DNA from 2 places in the Sphingomonas ginsenosidivorax genome. Region 2 is predicted to be linked to the other one. Evidence: predicted binding sites of a transcription regulator. Region 2 holds the regulator's gene; the other holds the start of a gene.
The links. Region 2 encodes LexA, which represses DNA repair genes until DNA is damaged. Its sites were predicted from a motif close to GTTCCNCNCTTGTTCT; they were not measured.
Positions count from the first base shown of each region.

Region 1: a site for LexA is predicted at 4,296-4,311, ahead of FSB78_RS07805 (DUF3072 domain-containing protein). Genes of this name have one in related genera too.

Region 1 covers NZ_VOQR01000001.1:1,712,328-1,723,911, forward strand. The annotation lists gene fdhD (formate dehydrogenase accessory sulfurtransferase FdhD) at 1-138, shown strand, start outside; gene FSB78_RS07785 (DUF418 domain-containing protein) at 201-1,502, shown strand; tRNA gene FSB78_RS07790 (tRNA-Met) at 1,525-1,601, opposite strand; gene FSB78_RS07795 (2'-5' RNA ligase family protein) at 1,655-2,173, opposite strand; gene FSB78_RS07800 (potassium transporter Kup) at 2,173-4,020, opposite strand; gene FSB78_RS07805 (DUF3072 domain-containing protein) at 4,345-4,560, shown strand; gene nadA (quinolinate synthase NadA) at 4,676-5,674, opposite strand; gene FSB78_RS07815 (DUF4230 domain-containing protein) at 5,688-6,410, opposite strand; gene FSB78_RS07820 (MBL fold metallo-hydrolase) at 6,392-7,249, opposite strand; gene FSB78_RS07825 (M56 family metallopeptidase) at 7,407-8,891, opposite strand; gene FSB78_RS07830 (BlaI/MecI/CopY family transcriptional regulator) at 8,888-9,256, opposite strand; gene grxD (Grx4 family monothiol glutaredoxin) at 9,612-9,935, opposite strand; gene FSB78_RS07840 (BolA/IbaG family iron-sulfur metabolism protein) at 9,946-10,176, opposite strand; gene FSB78_RS07845 (DUF1476 domain-containing protein) at 10,176-10,499, opposite strand; gene FSB78_RS07850 (NADPH:quinone oxidoreductase family protein) at 10,615-11,584, opposite strand, start outside; gene leuD (3-isopropylmalate dehydratase small subunit) at 11,576-11,584, opposite strand, start outside.
Region 2 covers NZ_VOQR01000001.1:750,098-761,681, forward strand. The annotation lists gene FSB78_RS03305 (ComEC/Rec2 family competence protein) at 1-1,752, shown strand, start outside; gene lexA (transcriptional repressor LexA) at 1,889-2,560, opposite strand; gene FSB78_RS03315 (molybdopterin molybdotransferase MoeA) at 2,640-3,821, opposite strand; gene FSB78_RS19060 (hypothetical protein) at 3,821-3,985, opposite strand; gene moaC (cyclic pyranopterin monophosphate synthase MoaC) at 4,267-4,734, opposite strand; gene trpC (indole-3-glycerol phosphate synthase TrpC) at 4,731-5,522, opposite strand; gene trpD (anthranilate phosphoribosyltransferase) at 5,522-6,514, opposite strand; partial or broken gene FSB78_RS03335 (anthranilate synthase component II) at 6,610-7,188, opposite strand; gene FSB78_RS03340 (hypothetical protein) at 7,353-7,796, shown strand; gene trpE (anthranilate synthase component I) at 8,005-9,504, opposite strand; gene FSB78_RS03350 (peptidylprolyl isomerase) at 9,497-11,446, opposite strand; gene tpiA (triose-phosphate isomerase) at 11,562-11,584, shown strand, end outside.

The DNA.
Region 1 (11,584 bases), 960 kb from region 2:
GGCATCTCCGCTCCCACCAGCCTCGCGATCGACCATGCGCGCGAGCACGGGCTGACGCTGCTCGCGCTGGCACGCAGCGATGCGATCCTGGTCGTCAACGACCCATGGAGCCGCTTCGCCGCCCAGCCCGCCTCCTGACACGACGCAGGCGCACCGACGGCCTGTTGCGTCCCGCCCCGCCCCGGCCCTACGCTCGGCCGATGACAGCCGTCCCGACCCCCGAACCCGACGGCGCCCCGCGTCTCGCCTCGCTCGACATCCTGCGCGGGGTCGCGATCCTCGGCATCCTGTTCATGAACGTCAACGACATGGGGCAGTCGTTCAGCAGCCCCGATATTCGTCACCTGGGCTGGAGCATCGCCGACCAGGTCGCGTGGTGGGTGCGCGACATCGTGGCGGACGGCACGGCCCGGGCGTTGCTGGAGATGCTGTTCGGCGCAGGCATGGTGATCCTGACCGACCGGATCGCGCAGGCGGCTGGCGACCATCTGGTGCTCGGCCGGTATTTTCGGCGCAACGTGGTTCTGTGGGTGTTCGGGATCGTCCACATGTTCGTCCTGCTGTGGCCGGGCGACATCCTCCATACCTATGCGGTCGCCGCGATGGTCGCGGTCTGGTTCAGGCGGTGGCGACCGCGCTGGCTGATCGCGCTCGGCCTGTTTGCCGCGGTCGCGCAGTTCGGCGGCGCGGGCTATTTCGGGATCTACAAGCCGATCCATACCCGCGCGGAGGTCGCCGCCCTGACGGCCAAGCGCGATGCCGGTGTCACCCTCGACAAGGCCGAGACCGCGACGCTTGCAAAGGCCTCCGCCCGTGCCGCCAAGCGCGCAAAGGCGCAGGCAGCACACAAGGCCGCGGTCGTCGCCGAGGACAAGGCGCGATCGGGTAGCACCACCGACTGGGTCAAGGCGCAGATCGCGAAATCCGTCGAGCGACTGGACCTGAGCGAACTCTTCTCGATCTGGGAGGCGGCCAGCACGATGCTGATCGGCGCGGCCTTGTTCAAGCTCGGCATCCTGCAGGGGCAACGCTCGCGCGCGTTCTACGCGGGGGTGACGCTCGCGGCCTATGCGTTCGCTGTGCCGCTGCGGGTGCTCGGCGCCTATGAGTCGACGCGGTTCACGACCGACCCGCAGTTCAGCTGGGCGACCGACGAGTTCGCGCGTCTCGGCATGACGCTCGGCCATATCGGCCTGATCCACCTGCTGCTCGGCACGGCCCTCGGCGCGCGTCTGCTGCGACCGTTCGTGGCGGCCGGGCGGACCGCGCTGACTTTGTACGTGCTGCAGACGATCGTGCTGCTGTGGGTCCTGTTCCCGCCGTTCGGGTTCGCGCTCTACGGGCGGCTGACCTGGATGCCGATGATGCTGGTGTCGGCGGGGGTCGATCTTGCGCTGCTGGCGCTGGCGATGCTCTGGGTCCGCCACTTCGCGATCGCGCCGGTCGAATGGGCCTGGCGCTCGGTCGTGGAGCGCCGGCGGCTGCCGTTCCGGGCTATCTGATCCGGTAGAAATGGGTCGCGAGTGGTAGCGGAGGAGGGATTTGAACCCCCGACCCCAGGATTATGATTCCCGTGCTCTAACCAACTGAGCTACTCCGCCAAAGGCGTGCTTTCACTCGCGAGGGGGGCCTATAGGAAGGGGATTCCGGGCGGTCAAGCGAACATGTGACGGGAAAGCGCTTCCCAGGGTCCGCCGCGATACCACCACGCGCCCAGCCCTGCGATTTCAACGTCGCTCGGGCGGAAATCGCGGTTGAGTTCGGCGAGCAGCAGCTTGGCCACCGCGGGCGTCACCTTGTTCTGGATCGTGACGTGCGGGCGCCAGCCGCCGGCGTCTTGCGGGGTCAGCATGCCCGTGAACGCATCGGCCAGCCGCGCGCGGATGCCGACCAGCTCGGGCGATTCGATCCGGTAGGCGACACCCCGGCCGAGCGACATCAGCCCGCCGACGCGCGCCTGCGGCGCCCGGATCCCGCGCGTCTCCTGGTTCAGCCGGTGCTTCAACTCGTCGACGCTCGACGGTGGCAGGTGATGGAACAGCGTCAGATGCGCATCGAGCTGGTTGCGCTCGGGCGGAAAATGCGTCCGCCGCATCGTGTCGAAGAACGCGGTGTCCTTTCGCCCGAACAGCGCGGTGACGATGATGGGCGCAGGCGCAGGCTCGATGGACATCAGATCTCGATCTGGCTGCCGAGCTCGACGACGCGGTTGGTCGGCAGGCGGAAGAACTCCATCGCGCTTTCGGCGTTGCGCAGCATCCACGCGAACAGCTTCTCGCGCCAGATCATCATCCCCGGCTTGTCCGACGCGAGCAAAGTCTGGCGCGACAGGAAGAAGCTGGTGTCCATCATCTTGAAGTCGGCGCCGCAATTATGCACCTCGCGCAGCGCGGCGGGCACGTCGGCATCCTCCATGAAGCCGTAGCGCAGGACGAGACGGTGGAAACCCTCGCCCAGCTCCTCGCGGATCGCGCGGTCGTGCGCGGGCCAATAGGGCTGTCCGACGATCTTCACGGTCAGCAGGATGACGCGCTCGTGCAGCACCTTGTTGTGCTTGAGGTTGTGCAGCAGCGCGTGCGGCACGCCGTCCGGCGTCGAGGTCATGAACACCGCGGTACCCGGCACGCGCGAGGCCGACCCCGACGCCGAGTTGATGAACACCTTGATCGGCATCGCCGCCTCGCGCATCCGGTCGATCATCAGCTGCCGCCCCTTCGACCAGGTCGTCAGGAAGGTGAAGATGATGAAGCCGACCAGCAGCGGGAACCAGCCGCCTGCGGGCACCTTGGTCAGGTTCGCCGCGAAATAGGCGCCGTCGACCAGGAAGAACACCGCCAGCAGCGGCACCGCGGCGTAGACCGGCCAGTTCCAGAGGCGGAACAGCACCACGCCCAGCAGGCAGGTATCGATGAACATCGCCCCCGTCACCGCGATCCCGTACGCGCTGGTCAGGTTCGACGAGGTGCGGAAGAACAGGACCAGCAGGATGACCATGATCATCAACGCCCAGTTGACGAGCGGGATGTAGATCTGCCCCTGCGTCGAGGCGCTGGTATGCTCGATGCGCAGGCGGGGAATGAAGCCGAGCTGGATTGCCTGTTGCGTGACCGAGAAGGCGCCCGAGATCACCGCCTGCGACGCGATCACCGCGGCCATCGTCGCGAGGATGACGAGCGGGAGCTGCAGCGCGGCGGGCGCGAGGTTGTAGAACGGGCTGACCAGCGCGGCATCGCCGTCGCGGAACAGCAGCGCGCCCTGCCCCATGTAATTCAGGATCAGCGCGGGCAGCACGAAGAACAGCCACGACACGCCGATCGGCTTCCGGCCGAAATGCCCCATGTCGGCGTACAGCGCCTCCGCGCCGGTGACCGCGAGCACCACCGAGCCGAGCGCCAGGAACGCGCGTTCGGGATCGATCAGGAAAAACTGGACCGCGTAATGCGGCGAGAAGGCCCACAGCACCTCGGGCGTCTGCGCGATGCTGAGCACGCCGAGCACCGCGATCACGCCGAAATAGACGAGCATGATCGGCCCGAAGAACAGGCCGACGCGCGCGGTGCCGCTGCTCTGGATGTAGAACAGGAAGATCAGGATCGCGATCGCGATCGGCAGGACGAGCCCGGCGAAGCTGGGCGCCGCGACCGCGAGCCCCTCGACCGCGGACAGCACCGACACCGCCGGCGTGATCATGCTGTCGCCGTAGAACAACGCGGTCGCGAACACGCCGAGCAAAATGATCCCCTTGCTCCACCGCTTCGTCTTGGTCTTGCCCGAGACGAGCGCGAGCAGCGCCAGGCTGCCGCCCTCGCCCTTGTTGTCGGCGCGCATGATGATGATGACGTATTTGACGGTGACGACGATCATCATCGACCAGAACATCAGGCTGATGACGCCCATGATGTGCGCGGGGTCGAGCGCGAGCTTGTGGTGCCCGGCGAACGTCTCGCGGAACGCGTAGAGCGGGCTGGTGCCGATGTCGCCGAACACGATGCCGATCGCGCCGAGCGCGAGTTTCAGCATGCCGTCGCTGTTGTGATGACCGAGATGCGCGTCGGCATCGTCGCGTGCTGCCGGAAGGGCCGCCTGGGGAGACTCGGTCACCGGCGCTGCGCGGCGTCCGAAAGGTTGGAAATCACCATGTTCAATGCCCGTTGTTCACCCCAGGGACAGGATTTAGCACGTTGCGCCAAGGGCAAGCAACGGGACTGTCGGCAGGGACGTGGTCATCCACGCGCTTCTCGGATCTGGTACGCGGCCGGGCCATGCACAAGGTCTTACACCAGAAGGAATCGACGGGAACACATGCGGAACACCCGCGTTGGACAGACTCGAAAGGAACACAGCATGTCCGACACGAACCCCAAGTCCGAACCCTTCTCCAACGCCGAGAAGGATCCGCACGACTGGACGACCGGCGACGAGAAGATGACCGGTGCGCAGGCGAGCTATCTCAAGACGCTGTCCGAGGAAGCGCATGAGGAATTCGACGATTCGCTGACCAAGGCCGATGCGTCGCTCAAGATCGACGAGCTGCAGGGCAAGACCGGCCGCGGCCAGTAGGCTTCTTTCGGCAAACCCTTCCGTCATCCCGGGCTTGTCCCGGGATCCAGGGTTACAGGCGATGACGCTCGTGGCTCTGGATCCCGGGACGAGCCCGGGATGACGAAGAGGTGGTTTAGTCCCCCGTCACCCGCGCCGGCCCGAGGTCACCCTTCCCCACGCTGCCCGACGCCATCGTCAGCATCGCATCGAGGCTCACCTTCGCTTTCAGCCGCAGGCTCTCCTCGATCTCGATGCGCGGCTCCAGATCGCGCAGCGCGACGTAGAGTTTCTCTACGGTGTTCAGCGCCATATACGGGCAGATATTGCAGTTGCAGTTGCCGTCGGCGCCGGGGGCACCGACGAAGCGCTTGTTCGGCAGCGCTTTTTCCATCTGGTGAATGATGTGCGGCTCGGTCGCGACGATCAGCGTATCACCGGGCATCGCCATCGCATATTCGAGGATCCCGCGCGTCGAGCCGACATAATCGGCATGATCGAGGATGATCGCCGGGCATTCGGGATGCGCGACGACGGGCGCCCCGGGGTGCTGCGCCTTTAGCTTCATCAGCTCGGTCTCGCTGAACGCCTCGTGGACGATGCAGACGCCCGGCCACAACAGCATCTCGCGCCCGGTCTTCCGGACCAGATAGCCGCCGAGGTTGCGATCGGGGCCGAAGATGATCTTCTGGTCCGCGGGCAGCTGTGCCAGGATCGTTTCCGCCGACGAGCTGGTGACGATGATGTCGCTGAGCGCCTTCACCTCCGTCGAGCAGTTGATGTAGGTCAGCGCGATGTGATCGGGATGCGCCGCGCGGAACGCCGCGAACTGCTCGGGTGGGCAGCTGTCCTCCAGACTGCAGCCGGCGTCCATGTCGGGCAGGACCACGATCTTGTCGGGCGACAGGATCTTCGCGGTCTCCGCCATGAAGCGCACGCCGCAGAATGCGATCACGTCGGCATCGGTGGCCGCGGCCTTGCGCGACAGATCGAGGCTGTCGCCGACGAAATCGGCAAGGTCCTGCAGCTCGGGCTTCTGGTAGTAATGCGCGAGAATGACCGCGTTCTTCTCGCGGCGGAGGCGTTCGATTTCGGCGCGGATGTCCACGCCGGCAAGGTTCTGACGAAGTTCCATGATCACATCCCGATTAGCTGGCGTTGCCTAGCACATCCTGCAGCGAGCGCGAGGTGTCCCAGCGCTCGGTCGAGCGGCCGCGCTCACCCGCAAAAGTCACGGCGACGGTGACGTTCCGCAAGCCCGCCGCGCGCAATGGTCCGGCAACGAGGTTCGTCAGAGCCGCACGCGCGTTGCGGCGAGCGGCGGCGATCCGCTCGGGCTTGCGCGCCTCGCCGTCCGCGACGCGCTCCGCCCCCTGCGACGCCTGGCGGCGCATGGCGCCCATCATCGTCCGCGTGACGAAGACGCCCTTCGTGTCCTCGATATAGATGTGCGATTCGTCGATGTTGATGTCACCGAGCCGCACGTCGGGCGCGCGGACGCTCAGCACCTTGCGCTTCTCGTCCCAGCGGAAGTCCGACGGACCCATCCCCGACAGGTCGACGAAATAGCCGACCGAGAACGGCGCCTTCATCACGTAGCTCGAATCGAGCCAGGTGAACCAGCCGCGGTTCGACCCCACGCTCTGGACGGTGCCGGACAGCGTGCTGACCTTGAGGTCGCTCGCGCCTGCAAACGTCGTCTCGACGATCTTCGCCACCGCCGGTCCGTCGCGGCGCTCGGGCGTGATGATGTAGCGCGTGGTGTAGGTGCGATACGCCGCGAGGATCGCCGCGAGCCCTGCGACGATCACGAGCGACAGCACGACGACGCGCAAGGCCCGCGGCATCGGGGTCATGCCGCGATCTGCCACGACGCCTCCTGCTCGCGAACGAGTCCGCGGGTCTGCAGATCATAGAGATGCGCGAGCACCGAGCGCGCCGCGGCGGGGACCAGCCGGGCATCGAGCCCGACATACATGCGCGAGACCAGGATCGGGATCGGCATCGCATCCTCGCGGAGCAGGCGGAGGATCTGCCCCTCGCGCTGCTTGCGGTGGCCGAGCATCCCGCGGACGAGGCGCTGCGGCTGTTCGATCGCCTCGCCGTGGCCGGGATAATAGACGCGGTCGTCGCGCCCCATCAGCTTGTCGAGGCTCGCCATGTAGGCCGCCATGTCGCCGTCGGGCGGCGATACGATCGTCGTCGACCAGCCCATGACGTGATCGCCCGAAAACAGCGCCTTCGTCTCCGGCAGCGCGAAGGCCAGGTGGTTCGAGGTGTGGCCGGGGGTCGCGATCGCCTGCAGCGTCCAGCCGTCACCCGAGACGCTGTCGCCCTCGGCCAGCACGCGGTCGGGGACGTAGTCGGGATCGAACGAGGCGTCCGCGCGCGCGCCCGCATCGTCGAGCGCGAACGGTGCGGCGCCGACGATCGGCGCGCCGGTCGCGGTCTGGAGCGGACGCGTCGCGGGGCTGTGATCGCGGTGGTGGTGCGTGACGACGATCGCGGTCACGGGGCGCCCCGCGATGACGCGCGCGAGCGCGGCGAGATGCGCGGGATCATCGGGGCCGGGATCGATCACCGCGAGATCGGTGGTGCCGACGATATGCGTCTGCGTACCGGTATAGGTGTAGGGCGACGCGTTCGGCGCGAGAACGCGGACGACGAGCGGCTCGAGCTGGATCGGGATGCCGGTCGGATGCTCAGCCATGCGCGCGAGATGGCGGCTCGGGGTTGGGTTGGCAAGGGTGCTCGGCAACTCTCCAACTACCGTTCTCCCGCGAAGGCGGGAGCCCAGGGTTACGACCGTTACCGCCTATTACCCTGGGCCCCCGCCTTCGCGGGGGAACGGTGAGGACCGCGCCCGCTCAATTCGCCTTGGCGATATCCGATTCCACCTCGGCGATACCCTCGTCGATCCCGGCGAGCGCCTCCGCACGCTGCTCCGCGGACATGCTCATGTTGCCGGCGATCCCGGCGCGTGCGCTGCGCAGGCCCGTGATCGCGTGGCGCAGCGCGTTGCGTTCGATGTCCTTGCTGTTCACCGCGAGCTCCGCCGCATCGGACGCCGCCTTCTCGATGCGGTTGGTGCACACCACCATGATCCGGCGGTCGCCGTCCTGACGATTGATCACGAGCTGCTTGACGTCGCCGTCGCGGCCGTCGGCGCAGACGCGCTCGCTGACCTCCGGGACGCCGGGGACCGTCGCCCGGTCGCCCGTGCGGATCTGCATGATGCGAGTGCGCGGGCCGCCGACGCCGGGAACGGGCGGAACGGGCGGAACCGGCGGAACGGGCTCGACCGCCTGCAGCGACGCCCGTGGCGGCATCGGCGGCACGGGTGTCACCGCGGGCACGGATGCCATCTGCGGCATCGCGGGCATCGGAGGCATGGCCGGCAGGTCGGTGTGGATCCGGGCGCCGATCGCCTCGGCGGCGCTCGTCCCCGAGGCGGTGAAGCCGAGACCGGCGGCGACGAGCAGCCCGACCGAAACGGTTCCGGCGGCAAGGCGGCGGCGCGAGGTGCGCGAGGTGGTCAGCATGCGGAGTCTCCCTTTCAGGTCGGTGATGGTATGGAGGTGACAGGCGGCGGACACCGCGCCGCCATGCGCGGCCTTGACGATGGCGCAGGCATAGATGTGGCGGTCGACCGCGGACCGGCCGGCGAGCACGCGCGCGTCGTTGGCGAGTTCCTGGTCGGCGCGGAAGCGGCGGAACGCGCGCCAGGCGACCGGATTGAACCAATGGAGCGCGAGCACGACGAGCGCCGCCCAGTTGGCGACCAGGTCGCCGCGCTGATGGTGGCCGAGCTCGTGCGCCAGCGCGAGCGCGCGTTCGTCGGCATCGTAGCGGTCGTCGAAATCGCGCGGGAACGCGACGTAGCGGCGGACGACGCCGAACGCGAGCGGGCCCGGCGCCGCGGGACTGGCGATGACGCGCACCCCCTGCTGGTCGTCGAGTCGCTCGGCGGTGCCGAGCATCCGCGCGCAGAAGCGGCTGTGCTGGACGAAATGCCAGACGAGGAACACCGCCGCGCCCACGCCCCACAGCACACCGGCGACCAAACCGAGCGAGGGATAGTGGGGCGCAGACGCGACGGCGGCGGTACCGGCGGGTTCGATCACATAGACTGCGATCGTCTCGCCGGCGCGCGAGATGGGGGTGGCGATGTCGCGCCACCCCTGTGGCATTGGCGGCAGGATCAGCCGCAGCGCGGGCAAGGCCCATAGCGCATAGGCGACCTGCGGCCCGAAAAGACGGCGGACCGGCGTGCGGATGAGCAACACGGCGATCATCAGGACCGTCGAGGCGATCAGCGCCGCGATCGCCCAGCCCGACAGTGCGGCGCTCACGCCTTGTACTCCTGCAGCAGCGCCTCGATCTCGGCGATGTCCTGCGCGGTGAGTTCGTCGCGTTCGGCGAGATGCGCGACCAGCGGGGTCAACTTGCCACCGAACAGCCGGTCCATGAGGCGGCGCGATTCGCCCGTGACATAATCGTCGCGCGCGACGAGCGGGCGGTAGAGATAGCGGCGACCGTCGGCCTCATGGCCGATGACGGTCTTGGCCAGCAGTCTGCCGAGCAAGGTCTTGACGGTGTTGGCGCTCCACCCCTTGGCGGGGTCGACGCGCTCGGCGACGTCCTGCGCGGTCAGCGGGGATTCGTCCCACAGCACTTCCATGACGGCATGTTCGGCATCGCTGATACGCTCTGGCACGACTCGGCTCCTCTGTGACTACGGGTGTAATCGTATTGATTACGGTTGTAGTCAAGGGGGACGTCCCACCCACGCCGTCATCCCGAGCTTGTCCCGGGATCCAGGGTAATCGGATGCAGCGTTTGGAACCCTGGATCCCGGGACGAGCCCGGGATGACGTGGGGGGAATGTGTCGAATTCTCTTACAAGCGCGGTGTCGGCACCGTCGCCGTTAACTACCGCATCCCGCTAAAATACGCGGGTCGCCAAATCTGGCACGCGGACTGCATAGTCTGACGCGTACCGAGCGTTTCAGCGCTTCAAGCCGGGTGGATCGATCGCTTCACGATCTCGCGTCGATCCACCCGCACCCGGTTCAGGCCTCCGCATCCTTCGAAAACAGCTGGGCCAGCTCGCCGCTCTCGTACATTTCCATCATGATGTCGGACCCGCCGACGAACTCGCCGTCGACATAGAGCTGCGGGATGGTCGGCCAGTCCGAATAGGCCTTGATGCCCTGGCGGATGCCCTGGTCCTGCAGCACGTCGACGCTCTCGAACTCGACGTTCAGATGGTTGAGGATCGCGATCGCGCGGCTCGAAAATCCGCACTGCGGGAACAGCGGGCTGCCCTTCATGAACAGCACGACGGGGTTCGACTTGACGAGCGTGTCGATGCGGGCGTTGGCGTCTTCAGTCATAAATTCGTCCTCAGGCAATCACGGTGGTAAGCTGGAGCGCGTGGAGCACGCCGCCCATGCGGTCGCCGAGCGCGGCATAGACCGCCTTGTGCTGCTTCACGCGGCTCAGGCCGGCGAAGCTCGCGCTGGTGACGAGCGCGGCATAATGGTCGCCGTCGCCGGCGAGATCGGTGATCACGACATCGGCATCGGGGATCGCGTCGCGGATGGCGGCGGCGATGTCGTCGGCGGCCATCGGCATTATTGCGCCTCCAGCAGCTGGCGCCGCGCCTCGATCATCTGCTGCGCGAGCGCGCGGCGGACGGTGGATTCGTCATGGTCGACGCCGGCGGCGGTCAGGTCGCCGACCAGCTTCCGCACGACGTCGTCGTCACCGCCCCCCTCGAGGTCGGCGTGCACCAGTGCCGTCGCATAGGCGTCGGCCTCTTCCTTGGTCAGCTTCATCTCGGTCGCGGCCCATTGGCCGAGCAGGCGGTTGCGGCGTGCGGTGATGCGGAACGCCAGTTCTTCTTCGCGCGCGAAATGCGTTTCGTTCGCGCGTCCGCGGTCTTCGATGCTGGTCATGGCGCGCGGGTCCCCGTGTTTGTCGTCCGGGTTTAGATAGGGGGGGTAGGCCGGGGGTGCAACAATGGGGCGCAAGCCCCAACGTCATGCTGAACTCGTTTCAGCATGACGGGTATCAGGCGACCTCGACCACCAGTTTCCCGATCGCGCCGCGCGCGGCCATCTTGGCGATCGCGTCGCCGCCCTTTTCCAGCGGGAACGTCTCAGTCACGCGCGGGGCGATCTTGCCGGCTTCCCACAGCTCGAACAGCGTCGCGATATGCTCGGCGTTGGCCTGCGGATCGCGCGCCGCGAACGCGCCCCAGAACACGCCGCACACGTCGCAGCTCTTGAGCAGGGTCAGGTTGAGCGGGAGTTTCGGGATTCCCGCGGGGAAGCCGACGACCAGATACCGCCCTTCCCATGCGATCGAGCGCAATGCGGGTTCGGCATAGTCGCCGCCGACCGGATCATAGACGATGTGCGCGCCGTTGCGGCCGACCGCCGCCTTGAACTGTTCGGCGAGCGCCTTCGACGCGTCCTTGTCGAACGGCGCACGGCCATAGACGAGCGTGGTGTCGGCCCCCGCCTGCTTCGCGGCGGCCGCCTTCTTGTCGGACGACACCGCGGCGACGACGGTCGCACCGAACGCCTTGCCGAGTTCGATCGCAGCGAGCCCTACCCCGCCCGCCGCGCCGAGCACGAGCAATGTCTGCCCGGCCGCGATATGCCCGCGGTCGCGCAGCGCGTGGATCGTGGTGCCATAGGTCAGGATCAGCGATGCGCCCTCGGCGAAGCTGCGACCTTCGGGCAGGCGATAGAGTGCGGCGGCGCTCGCCACGACCTTCTCGGCTAGCCCGCCATTGCCGATCATCGCGATCACACGGTCGCCGACCGCCCAGCCGGTGACGCCCTCGCCCAGTTCGGCGATCGTCCCGGCGATCTCGCCGCCCGGCGCGAACGGGCGCGGCGGCTTGAACTGGTACTTGTCCTCGATAATCAGGACGTCGGGATAGTTGATCGCGCAGGCCCTGACCGCGACCACGACCTGCCCCGGCCCGGCCTTGGGATCGGGCAGCTCGCTCAGTTCCAGAGTTTCAGGTCCG
Region 2 (11,584 bases):
GTCAATCTCGCCGAAGCGGATGCGCCGAAGGGGCTGGGCGAGGGCGCCATGATCCGCCTGCGTGCACGGCTGATGCCGCCGCCCTTGCCGGCCGTGCCCGGTGCCTATGACTTCGCGCGCGTCGCGTGGTTCGCCGGGCTCGGCGCGACGGGCAGGGGCTTCGGGCCGGTCGTGGTGACGACACCCGCCGATGGTGGATCGGGACTGCGCGGGCGGCTGTCCGCGCATATCACCCACAGCCTGGACGGCAGCGCCGGCGGGATCGCGGCGGCGCTGGCGACCGGCGATATCGGCGCGATCGGGGAGGACGATTCGGAGGCGATGCGCCGCGCGGGTCTCGCACACCTGCTGTCGGTCAGCGGGCTGCATATCACCGCCGCGGTGACCGCGACGATGCTGATCGTCATGCGGTTGCTGGCGCTCAGCCCGTGGCTGGCGCTGCGCGTCCGATTGCCCTTGGTCGCGGCGGTGGCCGGGGCGGGTGCGGCGATCGGCTATACGCTGCTGACCGGCGCCCAGGTGCCGACGATCCGGAGCTGCGTAGCGGCGCTCCTGGTTCTGGCGGCGCTGGCGATAGGCCGGCAGGCAGTGACGCTCCGCGCGCTGGCGATGGGCGCAGTCATCGTCCTGCTCGCGCTGCCGGAGGCGCTGGCGGGCCCGAGCTTCCAGCTGTCGTTCGCCGCGATCGCCGCCATCGTCGCCTTGCACGAACATCCGCGGATCACCGCGCTGTTCGGACCGCACGAGGAGGGCGCGGCACGGCGGCTGGCGCGCGCGCTCGGTTCGCTGCTGCTGACGGGGATCGTCGTCGAGGCGGCGCTGATGCCGATCGCGGTCTATCATTTCCACCGCGCCGGACTGTACGGCGCGGTCGCGAATATCGTCGCGATCCCGCTGACGACCTTCGTCGTCATGCCGTTGGAGGCGGCGGCGTTGCTGCTCGACGCGGTCGAGCTGGGTGCGCCCCTGTGGTGGCTGGTCCAGCAGGCGCTCGACCTTCTCCTCTGGCTTGCGCATCTCGTGGCGGCGGTGCCGGGCGCTGTCCGATCGCTGCCGGCGATGCCTGACGGTGCCTATGCCGCGATGGTCGGCGGGGGGCTATGGATCGCGCTGTGGCGGACGCGGTGGCGACGCCTGGGGCTGGTGCCACTGCTGTTCGGGGCGAGCTGGGCGCTGGCGACGCCGGCGCCGGACCTGCTGGTGACCGGGGACGGGCGGCATGTCGCGGTGCGGACCGCGGCAGGGCTGGCGCTGTTGCGGGATCGGGCGGGAGACTATGTCCGCGATACGCTGGCCGAGAATGGTGGGCTGATCGGCGAACCGTCATGGCTGTCCGACCAGCCCGATGCACGGTGCAGTCGCGATCTGTGCATGACCGATATCACCGCGGGCGCGCGCACGTGGCGGATCGTGGCGACGCGGAGCCTGTATCCGGTGCCGACGGCCGCGCTAATCGCGGCGTGCCGGTCTGCCGATATCGTCGTCAGCGAGCGCGGGTTGCCGCGGGGCTGCATGCCGCGGTGGCTGCGGCTCGACCGGTGGACGTTGCAGCGGACGGGGGGCGTGGCGGTCACGCTCGGCACCGGACGGGTAACGACGGTCTTATCGCCGGGCGATCGGCATCCGTGGCGGGTGCAGGCGGCGCCGCGCGCGTTCACGCACCGTCCTGGTTTTCGAGGACGCGATCATGTCTGGAGGGCCCGTCATCCTGACGAACGTCAGGATCCAGGGTCGCAGGCGCAGCACTCGTGACCCTGGGTCCTGGGTCGAGCCCAGGATGACGGTTTCAATACGCGCAATACCTAGTCCCGCTTCCATCGAACCTGCACCCGGCAGCTCCCAGTCGCCGCGCTCAGGACTTCTCCCGCCTTCGCGGGAGACAGGAGCTTCAGTCGTAGCGGCGCAGGATACCGGACAACTTCCCTTGCACGCGGACCTGCGCGGGGGCGTAGCGCTGCGGGTCGTAGGCGCGGTTGGCGGGGTCGAGGCGGACCATCGCGCCTTCGCGGCGGAAGAATTTGAGCGTCGCCTCGCTTTCCTCGATCAGCGCGACGACGATTTCGCCGTCACGGGCGGTCTCGGTCCGGCGGATGAGGGCATAGTCGCCGTCGAGGATCCCGGCCTCGACCATCGAGTCGCCCGAAACCTCGAGCGCATAATGCTCCCCCGCACCGAGCAGCGCGGCGGGGACCGCGAGCATCGACGATCCCTCGAACGCCTCGATCGGCACGCCGGCGGCGATCCGGCCGTGCAGCGGAATCTCGATCACGTCGTTCGCCGGCTGCGGTGCCGACTTGACGTTGGCGGGAGCGGCAGGCGCCTTGGCCGGCGCCTTCTTCTCGGCGCGTTCGGGCATCCGCAGCACTTCGAGTGCGCGGGCGCGATTGGGCAGGCGGCGGATGAAGTTGCGTTCCTCGAGCGCGCTGATCAGGCGGTGGACGCCCGACTTCGACTTGAGGTCGAGCGCGTCCTTCATCTCCTCGAACGAGGGCGACACCCCGGTATCCTCGAGACGATCGTTGATGAAGCAGACGAGCTCGTGCTGCTTGCGCGTGAGCATGGCAATTCTCCGGCCCGGAACAGACTGGGAACTTCTATGGAACAAAATTTACCACGTCAAGTGCTGGGTCAAGCACCGGTCAGGCAATCACCAGGATTTCCGCCGAGTCGCCTGCCTTGGCGGCAGGCGCGTTGCCGGGGCGCACGATCAGGCAGGTCGAACGGGCGAGCGTGAGCAGCATCGAACTGTCCTGGATCGTCGAGGCATAGGCGCGGCCGTCCCTGATTTCGGCGCGCATATAATCGGTGCGCGCGTTGTTCGCCGCGAGATCTTCGCCGAGCAGTGCGTGCGTCGTCTGCGGCAGCGGATCGCGGGCACCGGCCATGTGTGCGACCAGCGGGCGGACGAACAGTGTCGCGGTGACGAACGCCGAAACCGGGTTGCCGGGCAGGCTGAGCACGGTCGCGTCGCGGAGCCGGCCGGCCATCATCGGCTTGCCCGGCCGCAGCGCGATCCGCCAGAAATCGATGACGCCGCCCGCCGCCTCGATCGCCGGGCGCACCAGGTCGTGGTCGCCGACCGACGCGCCGCCGGTGGTGACGAGCAGGTCGCATCGTGCTGCCGCGAAGGCATCGCGCAAGGTCTCGAGCCGGTCGGGCAGGATGCCCAGATCGACGATGTCGACGGGCAGGTCCGCGAGCATCGCCGCGATCATGATGCCGTTCGATTCGGGCAGCGCGAGGCCGGAGGTGGTGGAGCCGGGGGGGACGAGCTCGTCACCGGTCGCCGCGACCGCGACGCGGATGCGACGGTTGACGCCGAGCGTGCCGTGCCCCCCGGTCGCCGCGACCGCGATCCGCGCTGGCGTCAGACGGTCGCCCTTGGCCACCAGCCGGTCGCCGATGGTGAAGTCGAGCCCGCGCGCGCGAGTGTTGCGCCCGAGATAGGGCGGCCCTTCGCCGTCCAGCGTAAGAGCCTCGCCCGCGCGCGCGGCCTCTTCCTGGATCAGCACGGTGTCGGCGCCCGCGGGCAGCGCGGCGCCGGTGAAGATGCGGACCGCCTCGCCGGTGCGGACCTCGCCGTCGAAGGCACGTCCCGCCGCGCTTTCGCCGATCACGGTCCAGGGTCCGGGCATGTCGGCGAAGCGGATCGCATAGCCGTCCATCGCCGAGAGGTCGGCGGCGGGCTGCGTGCGGTTGGCAAGGATGTCCTGCGCGGCCCAGCGGCCGGCGGCGTCGCGCAAGGGAAGCGTCTCGGACTCGACACGGGGCGCGAGCGCGAACAGCCGCGACTGGGCATCCGCGACGGGGAGGAGTTGGATCATCGAGGGGCTGTTCCGGCGCGAATGTTGAGAATGTTGAGACGACGAACGGGTTTTGCGTCGCGCATGTCGAGAACGTTGCGGGCGTCCAAGGGTTTCGCGGCGCCGATGTTGAGGGGGCGCTGGACGTCGAGGTTTTTCGGGGAGGTGGCGCGGCGGATCATGCCACGGGGCTGGCATATCCTGGCTGTGTAGGACAGCGCTGAGTCATCCTGGCGAGGTCAGGTTCCCCGGCGAAGGCCGGGGCCCAGTTGGGGAACAAGGGTAACGTAGGGTGGCGCTCCGTCACGGCTACCTCCCAACTGGGCCCCGGCCTTCGCCGGGGAAGTGTGTCTTGAGGAGTTTCGGCTGCCGACCGCCGCCTTGTTCCGCGGGGGCAGGCGTCGCGCACGGGGCCCTGGGTCCTGACTTTCGTCAGGATGACGGGAGGCGCTAGGCGAGCGCCTCAGGCGGTCCAGTCGCCCGACTTGCCGCCGCGCTTCGACAGCAGGCGAATGTCGCTCAGGATCATGCCCTTATCGATCGCTTTTGCCATGTCGTAGATGGTCAGCAGCGTGACCGAGACCGCGGTCAGCGCCTCCATCTCGACGCCGGTCTTGCCGTCGGTCGAGGTCGTCGCGGTGACGGTGACGCCAGTGTCGTCGACGTCCAGCGCGATGTCGACCGAATTGAGCGGCAGCGGGTGGCAGAGCGGGATCAGGTCGCTGGTGCGCTTGGCCGCCATGATTCCGGCGACGCGCGCGACGGCGAGGACGTCGCCCTTCTTCGCGGTGCCCGCAGCGATCGCAGTGGCGGCCTCGGGCGACATCGTGATTCGTCCGCTGGCGACCCCGATCCGCGTCGTGACGGCCTTGCCGCCGACGTCGACCATCCGTGCGGCACCGTCGGCGTCGATATGCGTGAGGCCGCTCATGTCGAGGATGCGGGGGCGAGCAGCGCGCGCGTCGCAGCCTCGATATCGGGCTGCCGCATCAGCGCCTCGCCGATCAGGAAGCAATGCACGCCTTTTTCGGCGAGCGCGTCGAGGTCGGCGCGGCTGGTGAGGCCGCTCTCCGCGACGAAGGTGCAGTCCTTGGGCGCGAGCGCGACCAGATCAAACGTGCGGCGGAAATCGACCGAGAAGTCGCGCAGGTCGCGGTTGTTGACCCCGATCAGCCGCGACTTGAGCTTCAGCGCGCGCTCCAGTTCGTGCGCGTCATGAATCTCGACCAGCACGTCCATCCCGCATTCGAGCGCGGAGGCTTCGATCTCCGCCATCTGTGCGTCGTCGAGCGCGGCGACGATGATCAGGATTGCGTCTGCGCCGATGCTCCGCGCTTCGGTCGCCTGCCACGGATCAACCATGAAGTCCTTCCGCAACACCGGGATCGACACCGCGTCGCGGGCGGCGGTCAGGTAGGAATCGGCACCCTGGAACCAGCTCTCGTCGGTCAGCACGGACAGGCAGGCAGCGCCCCCGGCCTCATAGGCGCGGGCATGCGCGGGCGGATCGAAATCGGCGCGGATCAGGCCCTTGGAGGGGCTCGCCTTCTTCACCTCGGCGATCAGTGCATGGCCGGGCTTGGCGTCGAGCGCGGCGCGAAAACCCCGCGGCTTGGAGACATGGGCGATGCCGGCGTCGATATCGGCGAGGCTGGTCGTCGCCTTGCGCGCGGCGACTTCGGCACGCTTGGTCTCGAGGATGCGGTCGAGCATGGTCATCAATAGGCTATCCAGCGGGCGAGCAGCGCTTCGGCGCGGCGGGCGTCGAGCGCCTCCGCGGCCTGGGCGGCACCCTCGGTCAGGGTGGGGGCGATGCCGGCGACCATCAGGGCGGCGGCGGCGTTGAGCAGGACGGCGTCACGGTACGCACCGGTCTCGCCGTGGAGCAGGCGTTGCAGCGCGGCGGCGTTGTGCGCGGCGTCGCCGCCGCGGATCGATTCGATCGGGTGACGAGGCAGGCCGGCGTCGTCGGGGGTGATCCGGGCGGGCAGGTCGACGGTGCCGATGCTGGCCACGATGCTGGAGCCTGCGCCTGACAGCTCGTCGAGACCTTCCTCGCCCGAGACGACGAGCGCGGCTTGCGTGCCGAGCTGTTCGAGCGCGTCGGCATAGAGCGGCACGTAATCGGGGCGCGCGATGCCGATCAGCTGGCGGGTGACGCCGGCCGGGTTGGCGAGCGGGCCCATCAGGTTGAAGATCGTGCGGCGGCCGATGCGCTGGCGGATCGGGGTGATGCGCCGCATCGCCGGGTGATGGTTGGCGGCGAACAGGAAGGCGATGCCGATCTCGGCGAGGCTCGCCTCTGCGGTCGCGCCGGCGCGGTCCATGTCGAGGCCGAGGACCTCGAGCGTGTCGGCGGCACCCGCCTTGCTCGAGGCGGCGCGGTTGCCGTGCTTGGCGACGGGGACGCCGCAGGCCGCGACGACCAGCGCGACCGCGGTCGAGACGTTGAGCGTGTGATGGCCGTCGCCGCCGGTGCCGCAGACGTCGACCGCGGTGGCCGACGCGGCGATCGGGAGCATCCGCTGGCGCAGCGCGCGCGCGGCCTCGGCGATCTCGATGCTGGTCTCGCCGCGTTCGGCGAGGGCGACGAGGAAGGTCGCGATCGCGTCTTCGCTGGCGCGCGCGTCGAGGATGTCGGCGAACGCCTCGCGCGCGGATTCGCGGGAGAGGGGCGTGGAAGGATCGGGGAGAAGGGTCGTGGTGGTCACATTCCCCTCCCGCCTGCGGGAGGGGGTAGGGGAGGGCGTGTCCCCATGGCGGCGCCCGCGTTTGCGGACAGGCCCTCCCCCAGCCCCTCCCGCAGGCGGGAGGGGAGTTCGACTCCCGCAATCGCCAGAAAATTCGCCAGCATCGCATGGCCGTGCTCGGTCGCGATGCTCTCGGGATGGAACTGCACGCCGTGGATCGGCAGCGTCGCATGGCGGAAGCCCATCACGGTGTCGTCCTCGGCGGTCGCGTTGACGACCAGGCTGTCGGGCACCGCGTTGACGATCAGCGAATGATAGCGCGTTGCGAGGAAGGGCGAGGGCAGGCCGGCGTACAACCCGGTATCGTCGTGGAGCACCGGCGAGGTCTTGCCGTGCATCAGCCCCCCGCGCTCGACCCGGCCGCCGAAATGCTGGCCGATCGCCTGGTGCCCCAGGCACACGCCGAGCAGCGGCTTGCCTGCATCGACGCAGGCGGCGACGAGGTCGAGGCTGACGCCCGCCTCGTTGGGCGTGCAGGGCCCCGGCGAGATCAGGAACGCGTCCGCGCCGGACGACAGCGCCTGGCCTGCGGATATCGCGTCGTTGCGGACCACCTCCACCTCGGCGCCGAGTTCCATCAGGTAATGGACCAGGTTCCAGGTGAAGCTGTCGTAATTGTCGACGACCAGAATCATGCGGTCGCCATAAACCATAGGGGTGATCGTGCAACGGTGTTGCGACACCCGCGACGGCACACCAAATCGGGAACGGCCGACCGAGTTCGGGTCGTCGCATCGCGGCGTTCAGGTCGGAGCCATGCGCGGCGACGAACGTTGAGCGTTCACAAGGAGTTTCCGTCATGTTCCGTACCGCGCTGTTTGCCACACTCGTCGTGCTTCCCGGCCTCGCTTCAGCCCAGACCCAGACCCAGTCCCGGGCATCGCAACCGACCCAGGCCGAGACGGCGCAGGCCGGCCAGCCGCCCCAGCGCGTCCGCAGCGTGACGCTGAACGCGGGACAGGAGTGCCCGAAGGGTTCGGGGGACGAGATCGTAGTCTGCCAGACGCTCGAGCAGCCCTATCGCATTCCCAAGTCGCTGCGCGACGACAAGCCGATTCCGGCGCAGAACCAGAGCTGGGTCAACCGCGCCGCCGCGCTCGACGAGCAGGGTCGCATTGCCGGCGGGTTGCCGGACACGTGTTCCGCGGTCGGGACCGGCGGCCAGTCGGGCTGCGCCCTGCAGCGGGCGAAAGCCTATTCGGCGGAGCGGCGGGCGAATGCGTCGGAGACGACGACGCCGTAACTTGGTCCCTTCCGTCATCCCAGCGAAGGCTGGGATCTCGTGAGGCGAGGGCGAGGACCGAAACCGGGAGATCCCAGCCTACGCTGGGATGACGAGGGGGCAGCACAGCCTTCGTCATCCCGGACTTGATCCGGGATCCAGGGTCACGGGCGTCGGCGTTTGGGGCTCTGGATCCTGACTTTCGTCAGGATGACGGAGACGAGGGCGATTACTGCCCGAAACCGGGCGCCGCCGCCCTTGCCACAGCCTCGCGCGCGGCGGCGAGGATCGCGCCGGCCTTCGCCTCGCACTCGCGCTGCTCGTACGCGGGCACGCTGTCGGCGACGATCCCAGCGCCCGCCTGGACGTGGATGGTGCCGTCCTTCACCACCGCGGTGCGCAGCACGATGCACGAATCCATCGACCCGTCGGGCGAGAAATACCCGACCCCGCCCGCATAGGCGCCGCGCCGTTCGCTCTCGAGTTCGGCGATGATCTCGCACGCCCGCACCTTCGGCGCACCGCTGACGGTGCCCGCGGGAAACCCTGCGAACAGCGCGTCGAGTGCGTCCTTGTCCGGCGACAACCGGCCGACGACGTTCGAGACGATGTGCATCACGTGGCTGTAGAATTCGACGCCGTAGCTGTCGGTCACGCGCACCGATCCCGGCGCCGAGGCGCGGCCGACATCGTTGCGGCCGAGGTCGAGCAGCATCAGATGCTCGGCGCGTTCCTTGGGATCGGCGAGCAGGCTGACACGGTTCGCCTCGTCCTCCGCCGGCGTTTTCCCGCGCGGGCGGGTGCCCGCGATCGGGCGGATCGTGACTTCCTCGTCACGCACACGGACAAGGATCTCGGGGCTCGACCCGATCAGCGCGAAGCCCGGCAGGTCGAGGTGGTAGAGGAATGGCGACGGATTGATCCGGCGCAGCGAGCGGTAGAGCTCGAACGGCGGCAGCGCGAACGGCGTGCTGAAGCGCTGCGCCAGCACGACCTGGAAGATGTCGCCCGCGAGGATATAGTCCTGCGCGCGCGCGACCATCGCGTCGTAGCGGCCGGGCGCGAGCGCGGGTGTGTAGGCGGGCTCGGCCACCTCGGCGCGCACCGGCGGCGGCACCGGCGTGCCCGCCAGCTTGGCCGCGACTGCATCCAGCCGCTCCTCGGCGGCGCGTACCAGCGTCTCGGGATCACCGCCGGGCCATGCGGGCGCGACGAGGTACAGCGCGTCGGTCAGCCGGTCGAACACCAGGATGACGGTCGGCCGCACGAAAATCATGTCGGGGAGGCCGAGCGGATCCGCTTCGGGCTGCGCCAGCGTCTCGACCAAGCCGATCGTCTCATAGCCGAAATAGCCGACCAGGCAGGCGAGCGCCCGCGGCAGCTCGGGCGGCACCTCGGCGCGGCATTCGGCGACGAGCGCGCGCAGCGCGTCGAGCGTCGGTTTCGCGCACGGTTCGAACGCGTCGCGGTCGGTCGCCCAGTGGCGGTTGGTCTCGGCGCTCTGGCCATGCGCGCGGAACAGCAGGTCGGGAGCGAGGCCGATCAGGCTGTGCCGCCCGCGGATCTCGCCGCCCTCGACCGATTCGAGCAGGAAGTCGCCGCGCCCGGGCTCGATCAGCTTCAGCGCGGCGGCGACCGGCGTCTCGGTGTCCGCGACCTGGCGCCGCCAGATCAGCGCGGGCCGGCCGGCGGCGAGTGCCGCGACCGCCGCGTTCGTCGACTCAGTTATTGGAGCTACCCCCGCTGAGCAGGTCCGCCTTCACGCGCGCGATCGCGGCGGCGTCGGTCTTGACGCCGACATCGGCGCGGACCGCCTTGGCGAACTGCTCGCTATATTCGCGACCCAGGCCACGGCCGATATTGCCGCGCGTCGCGTTGATCGCGGCGGGCGTGCGCGAGGCGTCGCCGCGCTCGATCCGGTCGAGCTTGATGATGAACCAGCCGCTGTTGTCGGGTGCGGCGAGCGTCTTGGCGGACCCTTGCGCCATCGCGAACATCAGCGCGAGTGCGGGCGGCGCGCCCTGCGGGTTGGCGCTGATCTGCGCGCGCGTGGGCGTCAGCGTCTTGGGCGCCGGCAGCTTCAGCCCGGTCGCGCTCAGCGACTGCGCCAGCGGCATGCCCTTGTTGATGCGCGCCAGCACGTCGTTCGCGACTTTCCGCGCGGCTTGGCGGCTGCGGTCGGCCGCGACGTCGCGCAGCACGGCCTCGCGGACCTGCGCCAGCGGGCGCGGTGCGGCGGCGACGACGCGGCCGAGGCCGACCAGCGCGAAGCTGCCGTCCTGCCCGGTCTGCACCATCTGCGGCGCATCGCCCTCGCTCGCCTGGAACGCGGCGGCGATCATCGGCGCGAGCGCCGGGTTGGGCTGGCTGGCGGGATCGTCGGGGTTGGTACCGTTCGCGGCCAGCGCAGGGCTGGTCTGCGCCTGCAGCTTCTGGTCGGTGGCGATCTCGTCGAAGGTCGCGTTCTTGGCGAGCGCGTCGTCGATCTTGTCGTGAATGTCGCTGAGCGCGGCGGCGGATTTCTGGATGCCGAGCGCGGTGGCGATCTCGGCACGGACCTGGTCGAGCGAGCGCGCCGCGACCTGATCGACCGAATCGACCTTGGCGACGGTCCAGCCGAACGGACCGCGGACCGGCCCGACGACCGCGCCCTTGGCGGCGGCGAACATCGTGTCGGCGAGTGCGGCGGAGGTCGCGCCGGCATAGGCGGCCTTGTCGACGCCGGTCTGCACCGAGGCCTCGAGCCCGGCGGCGCGCGCGGCGTCGGACAGCGAGGTGCCGGCCTTCACCTTGGCGGCGAGCGCAGTGGCACCGGCCTGGTCGGAGACGACGACCTGCGTGATCGTGCGCTTCTCGGTCGCGGCATATTTGGCGCGGTCCTGCTGATAGCGCTGCGCGATCTCGGCGTCGGTGGGGACGGCGCGTGCCTTGACCATCTCGGGCGTCACGATCGCGTAGCGGACGACGCGACGCTCGGGGACGGTGTAGCGCGCGACGTTGCGCTTGTAGAAGGTGGCGAGGTCGGCGTCGCTGGGTGCTGCGCCCGCGGGGACGGCGGCGGTCGGGATGAAGCCGATGGTGCCTGCGCGCTTCTCGAGCAGCAGCGAGGCATAGGGGAGCGCCAGCTGCGCGGGCATCTGCGTCGCGCCGTTGGTCGGCAGGATCAGCTGCTGTGCGAGCGTGTCGCGAACGATGTCGCCGCGGATCTGCGCGTCGGTCAGCTTCCGCTCGGCGAGCACCTGGCGATAGAGATTGGGGTCGAACTTGCCGGTCGGGCCCTGCAGCGACGGGATGCTGGCGATCTGCCCGTCGACCGCGCGCTTGCTGACGACCATGCCCTGGCCCCGCGCGAACTGTTCGAGCGCGAGGCTGGAGACGATGCGCTCCATCGTGCCCTCGAAGCCGCCCTGCGAGACATAGGTCGCCATGTCGAGCGTCGGCTGCTGCTGGCGATAGCCCTCGAGTTCGGTCTGGACGCGGCTCTTGACCTCGTTCTCGGTGACCTCGGCCTTGCCGACCGTGGCGACGTCGTTCGCGGCGATGCCGCCGCCCATCGATCCGATACCCGTCACGTCGCCGGCCGCGAACGCGATCGCGATGACGCCGAGCACCAGGAAGGTGATGATCACGCCGCCCTTGGAATGGGTGAGGCGGCGGAAGAATGCGAGCATGAAAGGCCGATCGACTGGATGGAACGCCCTCGCTTTACGGGGACGACCGCCACGCTTCAAGCTTGTGCCGCGCCGAGCCTGCGCTATCGACCTCGGTAACAATCGGGAGAAGACGATGCGGCGCAAGTTGGTGGCGGG